DNA from 3 places in the Psychrobacillus sp. NPDC096389 genome. Region 3 is predicted to be linked to each of the others. Evidence: riboswitches for the same ligand, from Rfam matches in the RefSeq annotation. Region 3 holds a riboswitch; each other region holds the start of a gene.

Region 1 (3,218 bases), on a different contig from region 3:
GTAAAGCGGTAAGACCCATTATTCCATGATGCATCCCGATACAAAGCAGTAATGCTTGTCCACCCATTTGAACACCTTCTGGCATATACGTCCAAAAAGCTCCTTCATAAATGGAAGGTTTGTAGAATGACATAATAATGGCAGCCACTAAAAAAATACCGAAAATCGGTAGAGACCACTTTTGTAATTTATCAAGCTGTTTGATTCCAAACCAATTTAATGGAATGACTATTGATCCGAAGAAAATGATTAGTGCCCATTCTGGTAGGGCGGGGAAGAAGGTGTGAATTGCGGAAACTAAAATTAGTCCTTCAAATGCACAATACATGATGAAGTTTGTTGCATAAATGAATGAGGTTAACGATGCACCTATGTAACCAAAACCTCCACCTCTAGATAATAAATTGACATTCATACCGGATTTTGCTGAAAGATAAGCAATGAATGTTCCGAGTATACCAGCAACGATTATCGCGTATATGGAGGATATGATGGCATTGATGGCTCCAAATTGGAGTGCCATAACGCTTCCCATTTGAAAATAAAAAATTGCCGTTGCGATACCAAACGTGATGTTAGTAATACTAAACCAACCCATTTTTCTCTGATCTCGTGGCACTCTGTCTAGTGAATAATCATCTTTCATTTCTTCTGACACTTTGTGATCTGCGACTTGGACAGATCCCATAATATCAACTCCCTTTTTTATAGAAAAATTTAAAATGTAACTTCCATTTTGTTGCATAAAGATTCGTTCACCAATTCATCCGTTCTCCATTATACCAGAAACAGCAAGGTTTTATCAAATGCAGTGCTCAAAGAGATGTCTTTTTTAGTAAAAACTTTCCTATTGAAGAGTTATAAAACACCTTTCTTAAAGTTAAATTTTGGATGCCAGATATTAAGGGAAGAGCGGTTGACACATAGTATATGTTGTTGTAGACTATGAACAATAATTAAATACAACCTCACTTAAATAAGTGGGGTAGAGGCGCGATATTTATTAGTCCTTAGTGGAGTTTGAGAAGCAATGATACTAAGGAGAAGGAGATGTCGCCGAAGTTTGTAAATATTTCTCCGTATTACATGCTGGGTCTGCAGTGAATAATTGCAGGACTGTCCACTTTAAACGTCCCGGTTTATCGTGGTGTGCTATCTCATTTGGGTAAAGTAGAGGATTTAGGGCAACTATACAAATTGCGACCTGAGTTCATCTCAGGTCTATTTTGATAGATTGTCCTTTTTTATTGTTTATAAACATAGACTAAGAATAAAAGGGGAGAAATACACATGAAAAACAAATTATTAATGTTCACGATGTTCGTATCCGTATTGTTACTTTTGGCTGCATGTGGGACGGACAATACAGAAAAAACAGGATCGTCTTCAGAAGAAAGTAAGGATACATTTACAGTAGGCCTAGAGGCAGGTTACCCACCATTTAACTGGACTCAATTAGATGATTCTAACGGCGGAGTAAAAATTTCTGGAAACGCAGAATATGCGGGTGGATATGATGTAGAAATCGCTAAAAAGATTGCAGAAGGATTAGGGAAAGAACTAGTAATTGTAAAAACAGAGTGGGATGGATTAGTTCCGTCATTACAATCAAATAAAATAGACGCAATTGTTGCTGGTATGTCACCAACGGCAGAACGCAAACAATCAATCGATTTCTCTGACAATTATTACACATCAAATTTTGTTATGATTGTCAAAAAAGGCGGACCATATGAAAATGCTACTTCTATTCAAGATTTTAGTGGAGCGAAAATCACTGGTCAGTTGAATACTTCTCACTATGGTGTAATTGATCAAATCGAAGGTGTTCAAAAACAACCAGCTTCTGATAATTTCTCTGCAATGCGTGTAGCTTTGGAATCAGGCGTGATTGACGGATATGTATCCGAGCGTCCGGAAGGAATTAGTGCTTCTGCTGCAAATAAAAACTTTGCAATGGTTGAATTTACCGAAGGATTTGTTGCAGATGAAGAAGAAACTGCGGTAGCGGTAGGTCTTAAAAAAGGTAGCGAACTAACAGATCAAATAAATGAAATTTTAGCAAAAATTTCAGAAGAAGAGCGTCAAGAAATTATGGATAAAGCAATTCAAAATCAACCAGCTGCTGAATAATGAGGCAAGCGAACCGGCTGCTACTTATTGCAGTCGGTTTTTAACTTGAAGCAGCAAGTAGTAATTGCTGATTAGTCAGAGTAACCAACATCCTGTTGACCTAGTCCTCGGGAGGATGTCAGGGATTTTGAGAGGTACTAGAATGGAGTTAGCTTAAGATCGTCGCGTCCAGGCGACAACGGCTAACTGACCTGCATCACGCAGGCCTAAATGCAATACAAAATCTGGACGCAATTACGCCGAGGTGTAATTGATTAATTAAAGGAGTGAAAGTATGAGTATTGAGTGGATTATATCGATGATCATTGATAATTGGCCACTGTTTCTTCGTGGGGCAGGTATGACACTCTTAATCTCCATAATTGGTACTATAGTAGGTGCAATTATCGGTTTGTTAGCAGGTGTTATTCGTACAATACCTACGCCTGAGCGAAAAGTAAAAAGAGTTTTATTGAAAATAGTGAATATTATTCTATCGATTTATATAGAGTTTTTCCGTGGAACACCAATGATCGTACAAGCGATGGTTATATTCTATGGTTCTGCAATGGCATTTGGAGTAGATATGGACCGAACTGCAGCAGCTATCTTTATCGTTTCGATTAATACAGGGGCTTATATGGCAGAGATTGTTCGAGGTGGAGTTATTTCTATCGACAAAGGACAATTCGAATCTGCACAGGCGATTGGTATGAACCATATACAAACAATGCTTCATGTTGTATTACCGCAAGTAATTCGCAACATTTTACCTGCGACAGGTAACCAATTTATTATTAACATTAAAGATACTTCCGTACTAAATGTAATAGGGGTGACGGAACTATACTTCCAAACGAAAACAGTTGCAGGAATTAGTTTCAAATACTTTGAACCGTTTTTCGTAGCGTGTATTTTGTACTTTGTTATGACATATTCAGTAACATTAATACTACGTTACTTCGAAAGAAAATTAGACGGTCCTGAAAATTACAGTATGATTGGTCAACCAGCACAAGTAACCTTAACAAATACGAAAGAAAGCTAAAACGGAGGAGGAGCAGTAATGGCAAAAGTAATTGATATACAACATTTAAGCAAATCCT
Region 2 (3,218 bases), on a different contig from region 3:
CGATAATTAATTATTTGCTTCTATTTTGCTTTTACTTTTGACGTTCCAAACGATGAATAAACTTATAATAATAGCCACCACCGTAAGCATTCCTAAGACTACTGAACCAGTCAATCCTAAAACTAAATAACCGATTGTCGCAATAATGGCACTAATAATGGCATAAGGTAATTGCGTCATAACATGATCAATAACATTTACTCCTGCACCAGTTGCTGACATGATTGTTGTATCCGAAATTGGTGAACAATGATCCCCAAAAACTGCTCCTGCTAAAACAGCTGCCAGTATTGGTAATAGTAATTCCGGTTCTATCGCCATGATAATACTTGCGCCAATTGGCAATAAAATACCGAATGACCCCCATGACGATCCAGTTGCAAATGCCATAAATGCTGTTAATACAAATAACAAAGCAGGGATAACTCCTACAGGAATATTATGATCTGTCACTAAATTAGCTAAAAATGCACCTGTTTCTAATGCATTGATCAAGAAAGATAAAGACCATGCAAAAATTAAAATTAGTATAGCAGGGAGCATCGAACGAACACCCGTTACGAGTGCTTTCCACACGAATCTTATATTTGCTTCCGGATTCGTATTAAATTGTCGTACATACAGTGCAATAGCTAAAATCGTCGCTGTCAAACCACCAACAAATAAAGAGAGTGGAACATCTGTGTTTTCAAAGATAACAAATAAATTCAAATTATAACCTGAAAGTTTATAACCTGTCCAAAACATTGCAAATAGTGTCACGACGATTAATGAAACAATCGGCAACACTAAATCTACTACTTTTCCATAATTATTTTCTGGAAAATTTCCTTGTAGATCTCCTGGATTTGGTTTACTTGAATCATAAAGTTCACCTGTTTCAATCGCTCTTTTCTCCTGTTTTTTCATTGCTAATAAGTCAAAGTCTGTCCAAGCTATGAAAAACACAATAGCTAACGTCGCAATCACATAAAAATTCATTGGAGCCATTAGTATAAATGCTTCCAGTGGGGTATAAGCAGTTACTGCATGTGTTGCAAAAATAACACCCAGCTGACTGATTAAAAAAGCTCCCCAACTGGAAACTGGTGACACTACACATACTGGAGCAGAAGTAGAATCGATAAAATATGCTAACTTTGCACGTGACACACGATGCGAATCAGTAATTGGTCTTGCAATTTGACCTACTGCTAATGCATTAAAATAGTCATCTACAAATATAAGTATTCCTAAAAATGCTGTTAATAATTTCGATCCTCGTCGAGTTTTAATCTTTTTAATCGCCCATACTGCAAATGCCGTGCTTCCCCCAGATAAACTAACAAACGCTGTAACAACACCCAGCAATAATATAAAGGACAAAATATAAATATTGTAAGCATTTATCCCTTCATCCCAAAAAGAAGTTTTAAATGATTCCCATAATAGTAAACCCGAACTGACCGGTGCAAAATTCTCTACAAGTAATGCTGCAGAGACAATTCCTACACCAAGAGATAATAACACCCTCTTCGTCACAAGCACCATGATGATCGCTAATAACGGTGGTAATAATGAATAAATCGTATTTTCCAAAACCTGTTCCTCCTCAAAAAATAAAAAAGCCAACCTAGTCATCCACATAGGTTGGCTTCCACTATAGAAATTAAGCATTAAAATGAGTATTTATCTTTCGTAGCTCAACATTTATATTCTCTATAAATAACAGTGTTATTCTTTTTCAAAATAACCCCAACTAAATATCGTTTGACATACAATATTTAGCTTCGGCAAACCTTCCTTTCGTATACGATCATATGTGTCATCTTCTTCGTATAGTACTATTAAGCTTTGCAGCCTCTACCTATTATTCATTTTCTTTATTGTAACAGTAATTTCTGCTATTCCCGGAAGTTTTAATCTTCAGGTAACGGGATAGGCACCTCTACGGATGGCGCAGAAGAACCATCTCCACCTGTATAAATGTGAGGAACTTGCCCTTGCACTAATCCCATTGCAACCGGAATGTTTTGTTCGACAACGCTCATCTTACTTGCAAGCGGAACAATGACTTGGACATTTACTTTAATATGAATACTTACTTCAACGTATGCATTATTAATTCCAAATTCTGTTATGGTCGGCACTACGGTTGACTGTACGTTACCAATTACATGAAATCGAATCGGGATTTTAGGACCTAAGTTACCGATAAGCGGAATATTCGTTGCCTGCCCCATCGGCACAAAAAACACGACTCCTCCTTGATCTTCCATCGTTTGCTTATCATATTCAATATCATCCAGATAAGGCAAACTTGATAAATTCCCTTTTTCTGCTTGTTCTAGATGCGATTGCACCAGACTATTCGTATCCGATAAAACACGATTAATGATTTCAGTATTAAATTTCGTCGTTACCATATTTGTACTGCCATTTGTAGATGGCACTTCCTCGATAATATCGTTTACATCTAAAACGTTGGCAGTTCTTGAATTGATCGCTTTACTAATAACCATCGATGCAATTTTATTCGTTTGCACTTCCGCATATTCCAGATATGTCGGAGTCAAACGATAGTTAACAACATAAAATACGCCAGCGACGGATAAGATGAAAAGTGCCAATAATATAGCTAGTTTTCGCTGAGCAGTAAAAATAGTTAAACGCTTTTTTTTTCGATAGAATAGCAAAAAATCCCCCTTATTACTACTATGTAATAAGAGGGAGTGTTATGCCTGATTTAATAACCGATTGCCGTACCATTTCACAACATCCCGTATTAACTCCGGCATAAAATATTCTTTCGTAGCAAACTTGAAGGAAGGGAAAAAGTAACCAAATGTAAACATATCTAGCGTAACAAGTGTATACTCTTTTTCGAGCATGAGCACTTCTCCTCCAATATATATGTCCCCTTGTTCATCTTCTACGAGTTGTTCAAAAAGCATGGCTCCCAAGTATTTGCCCCTAAACCCGAGTCCCTTGACTTCTAAATGTGGCCATTTCTCATTTTTAGACAACTCCACAATTTCCAATAATTCCGCCCCTGTCAACGTAATAACACATGGATTGATGGGATGCGGTAAACAACGGTGCAAGTCACTTGCTGTAATTGGCCCTTTTGGTAAATCCGTCAAAAATATACCCGCAGGAAACATCGCACAATCCGCTTTCGTAAATGTAAGCAAAGCTTTACCGAAAAAATGAGACATATCCGAATGACCGAACCACTC
Region 3 (3,218 bases):
TTGTTGCGAGTAACGACTGGAACGTTGCGCATTTATAATTCGTCAGCATTGTTCAGCCGTTATTTTGCCGGGCAACGCAAACAAGGGACGTAGTTGTGTCACGTCCCTTCTATATAGTTAGCTCTTCATTATTGCTTGATAGCCAAGTCAAACTCATCGTGCAGTGCATTGGCAGCTGGAATCATATCCGCTTGCGGGATAACAACCGAAACTTTTATTTCAGATGTACTTACCATTTTTACCGGAATATTCTCTTGGCGTAGACGATCGAACATTTGCGCTGCAACTCCTGGATTGGAAACCATACCAGAACCAACGATAGAAACTTTCGCTAAGCCTACCTCAAAGTCTGCAAATGTAAAACCGAGTACTTTTTTATGGGTCTCTAATACCGTAATAGCTTCTGCTAACGATTCTTTTTTAATAGAGAACGACACGGCAGGTCTTACGCCATCTACAATCGATTGTACAATAATATCAACATTAATATGATTTTCTGCTAAAGTCGTAAAAATAGACGCTAATGATCCATTAAACGGCACATCATACTCAATCGTTAGACGCACAATATCTGATTCAAACGCTACCCCACGCACTACTAAATTATTTTCCACATCTACTTCCTCCTTTAAAATAGTTCCCTCTTCTTCTCCATAGCTTGATCTAACTCTAAGTGGGATTCGATAATTCTTGGCAAATTCTACCGCTCTCGGGTGAAGAACTCCAGCACCTAGATTGGCGAGCTCAAGCATTTCGTCATATTCCAGTTGCTCTAGTTTTCGGGCATTCTTAATATATCTTGGATCAGATGTAAATACTCCCTCGACATCCGTATAAATATCACAAATTTCTGCTTCAATTGCTACTGCAATTGCGACTGCGGTGGTATCTGATCCACCTCTTCCGAGGGTTGTAATTTCATTGTCCTCTGAAACTCCTTGAAAGCCTGCAACAATAACAATTTTATTTTCATTTAATAAATTATTTATTTTAGAACCATCCATTTTCTCTACTCTTGCGTTTTTATGTACATTATTCGTCACTAAACCTGCTTGCCAACCGGTAAGAGAAACGGCTTCTAATCCTAATACATTAAGCTGAATCGCAAGTAATGACATAGTCACTTGTTCTCCAGTAGATAACAGCATGTCCATTTCTCGTTTGGAGGGAATGTCTGTTATTTCATTTGCTAAATTGACTAACTCATCTGTGGACTTACCCATTGCTGACACAACAACAACGATATCATGTCCTTTTTCTCTCTCTCTCCTAATTCTGTTTGCTACATTAGCAATTTTTTCTGTAGTCGCTACAGAAGTACCACCGAACTTCATCACAATTTTACTCATGCATATTCTCTCCCTTATTTATCTGTCAGGATAAAAAAATGCTTTTCACATATTGTGAAAAGCATTGTCTCATACACGGTCAAATAATGTCCATGTGAGATAGCCCTCCAGAATACTGAATTCTGACAATTCTACATTTATTCAATGCAGAACCAACCTAGAATAGGAAAAGCTATTCTACGTTTCGGCAAATGACCCTTTCGTTTAGCGATCAACAGATCCTTTCATCTTCCCGCTAAGTACTCTTGTCAGTTTGCACCTCTATCTTCACTTAATTATAGTGAATATTAAATTGTATCAACCATACCACAAGAATATTCAGAAGACAATCACTTTTTCTGAAAATGTTCTACCATCATGTCGGCTAGTTTACTAGAAAGCCCAGCTTCCATAAATTCTTCCTTAGTCGAGGTTTGCATTTTCTTAATCGATCCAAAATGTTTTAATAATAACTTTTTCCGTTTTGGACCAATTCCTTCAATTCCATCTAAAGAAGAAGCAATCGTATGTTTCCCTCTTTGTTGTCGATGGAATGTAATGGCAAATCGGTGCACTTCATCTTGAATACGTTGCAATAAGTAAAACGCTTCACTCGTCCGCTTCATTGGGATAATTTCGATTGGATTACCATATAAAAGTTGAGAAGTTTGATGCTTCCCATCTTTTGCAAGACCAGCAATCGGTATTTCCAATCCTAATTCATCTTCCAAAATTTCACGAGCCGCTTCTATTTGACCTTTTCCTCCATCAATAATGATTAAATCGGGTAAAGGTAAATTTTCTTTTAATACACGTGTGTATCTTCTGCGAATTACTTCTCGCATTGCTCCATAATCATCATGTTTTGCAGCGGTTTTTGTTTTATATTTTCGGTAATCCTTTTTATATGCTTTTCCATCCACAAATACCACCATTGCTGATACAGCATCGGTACCATGTATATGAGAATTGTCAAAAGCCTCCATTCGATTAGGCGTTGCAATCCCCATTAAATTACCTAGTTCCTCTACTGCACCTATCGTCCGCTCTTCTTGTCGTTCGATCAAATGAAACTTCTCACTTAAAGCAAGTACAGCATTTTTCTCTGCAAGCTTTACTAAGTTTTTTTTCAATCCTTTTTGCGGAATGATTACTTTCATATCTAATAATTTCGAAGCTAAATGTACGTCAGTATTATTAGGGACATATACCTCTTTAGGTTTAATATGTTCTGGTTTAGCGTAAAACTGACCTAAAAATGTTAAAAACTCTTCTTCTGGGTCACGATATAAAGGAAAAAGGGAAACATCTCTTTCAATCAGCTTTCCTTGCCGGATAAAAAATACTTGGACACACATCCAGCCTTTATCAACGGAATAACCAAATATATCCCGACTCGTAAAATCGTTTATCGTAATCTTTTGTTTTTCCATGACCATCTCAATATTGGAAATTTGGTCTCTATATTCTTTTGCACGTTCAAATTCTAAGTTTTCTGCAGCATCATTCATCTTTTCAGTTAATTCTTTTTTTACATGCGTATAGCCACCATTTAAAAAGCTTGTAATTTCATCCGTCATCTTTTTATAAGTGGAATCCTCTATTTCCTTTACACATGGAGCTAGACATTGCCCTAAATGATAGTATAAACAGACGCGGTCGGGTAATTTCGCACACTTTCTCAATGGGTATATTCGATCTAATAGTTTTTTGGTTTCATTCGCTGCATGTGCATTTGGATAAGGACCAAAATATTTTCCTTTGTCTTTTTTCACTTGTCTTGTAATAATTAACTTCGGATTCTTTTCCGCTGTAATTTTAATGTATGGGTACGTTTTATCGTCCTTAAGCATAATATTGTACTTGGGATCATGCTTTTTAATGAGATGG

The links. Region 3 has a riboswitch for lysine ahead of ACIQ38_RS07185 (aspartate kinase). Riboswitches for the same ligand answer to the same signal wherever they lie in the genome.
Region 1: another riboswitch for lysine. It lies ahead of ACIQ38_RS16495 (transporter substrate-binding domain-containing protein); the one in region 3 lies ahead of ACIQ38_RS07185 (aspartate kinase).
Region 2: another riboswitch for lysine. It lies ahead of ACIQ38_RS09545 (Na+/H+ antiporter NhaC family protein); the one in region 3 lies ahead of ACIQ38_RS07185 (aspartate kinase).

The regions. Positions count from the first base shown of each region.
Region 1 is NZ_JBIWFB010000007.1:66,109-69,326, forward strand. It holds gene ACIQ38_RS16490 (purine-cytosine permease family protein) at 1-688, opposite strand, end outside; lysine riboswitch at 979-1,163, shown strand; gene ACIQ38_RS16495 (transporter substrate-binding domain-containing protein) at 1,291-2,133, shown strand; gene ACIQ38_RS16500 (amino acid ABC transporter permease) at 2,408-3,160, shown strand; gene ACIQ38_RS16505 (amino acid ABC transporter ATP-binding protein) at 3,179-3,218, shown strand, end outside.
Region 2 is NZ_JBIWFB010000003.1:33,410-36,627, forward strand. It holds gene ACIQ38_RS09545 (Na+/H+ antiporter NhaC family protein) at 7-1,578, opposite strand; lysine riboswitch at 1,671-1,853, opposite strand; gene yunB (sporulation protein YunB) at 1,899-2,675, opposite strand; gene ACIQ38_RS09555 (bifunctional metallophosphatase/5'-nucleotidase) at 2,715-3,218, opposite strand, start outside.
Region 3 is NZ_JBIWFB010000002.1:194,321-197,538, reverse strand. It holds gene ACIQ38_RS07185 (aspartate kinase) at 129-1,349, opposite strand; lysine riboswitch at 1,442-1,621, opposite strand; gene uvrC (excinuclease ABC subunit UvrC) at 1,679-3,218, opposite strand, start outside.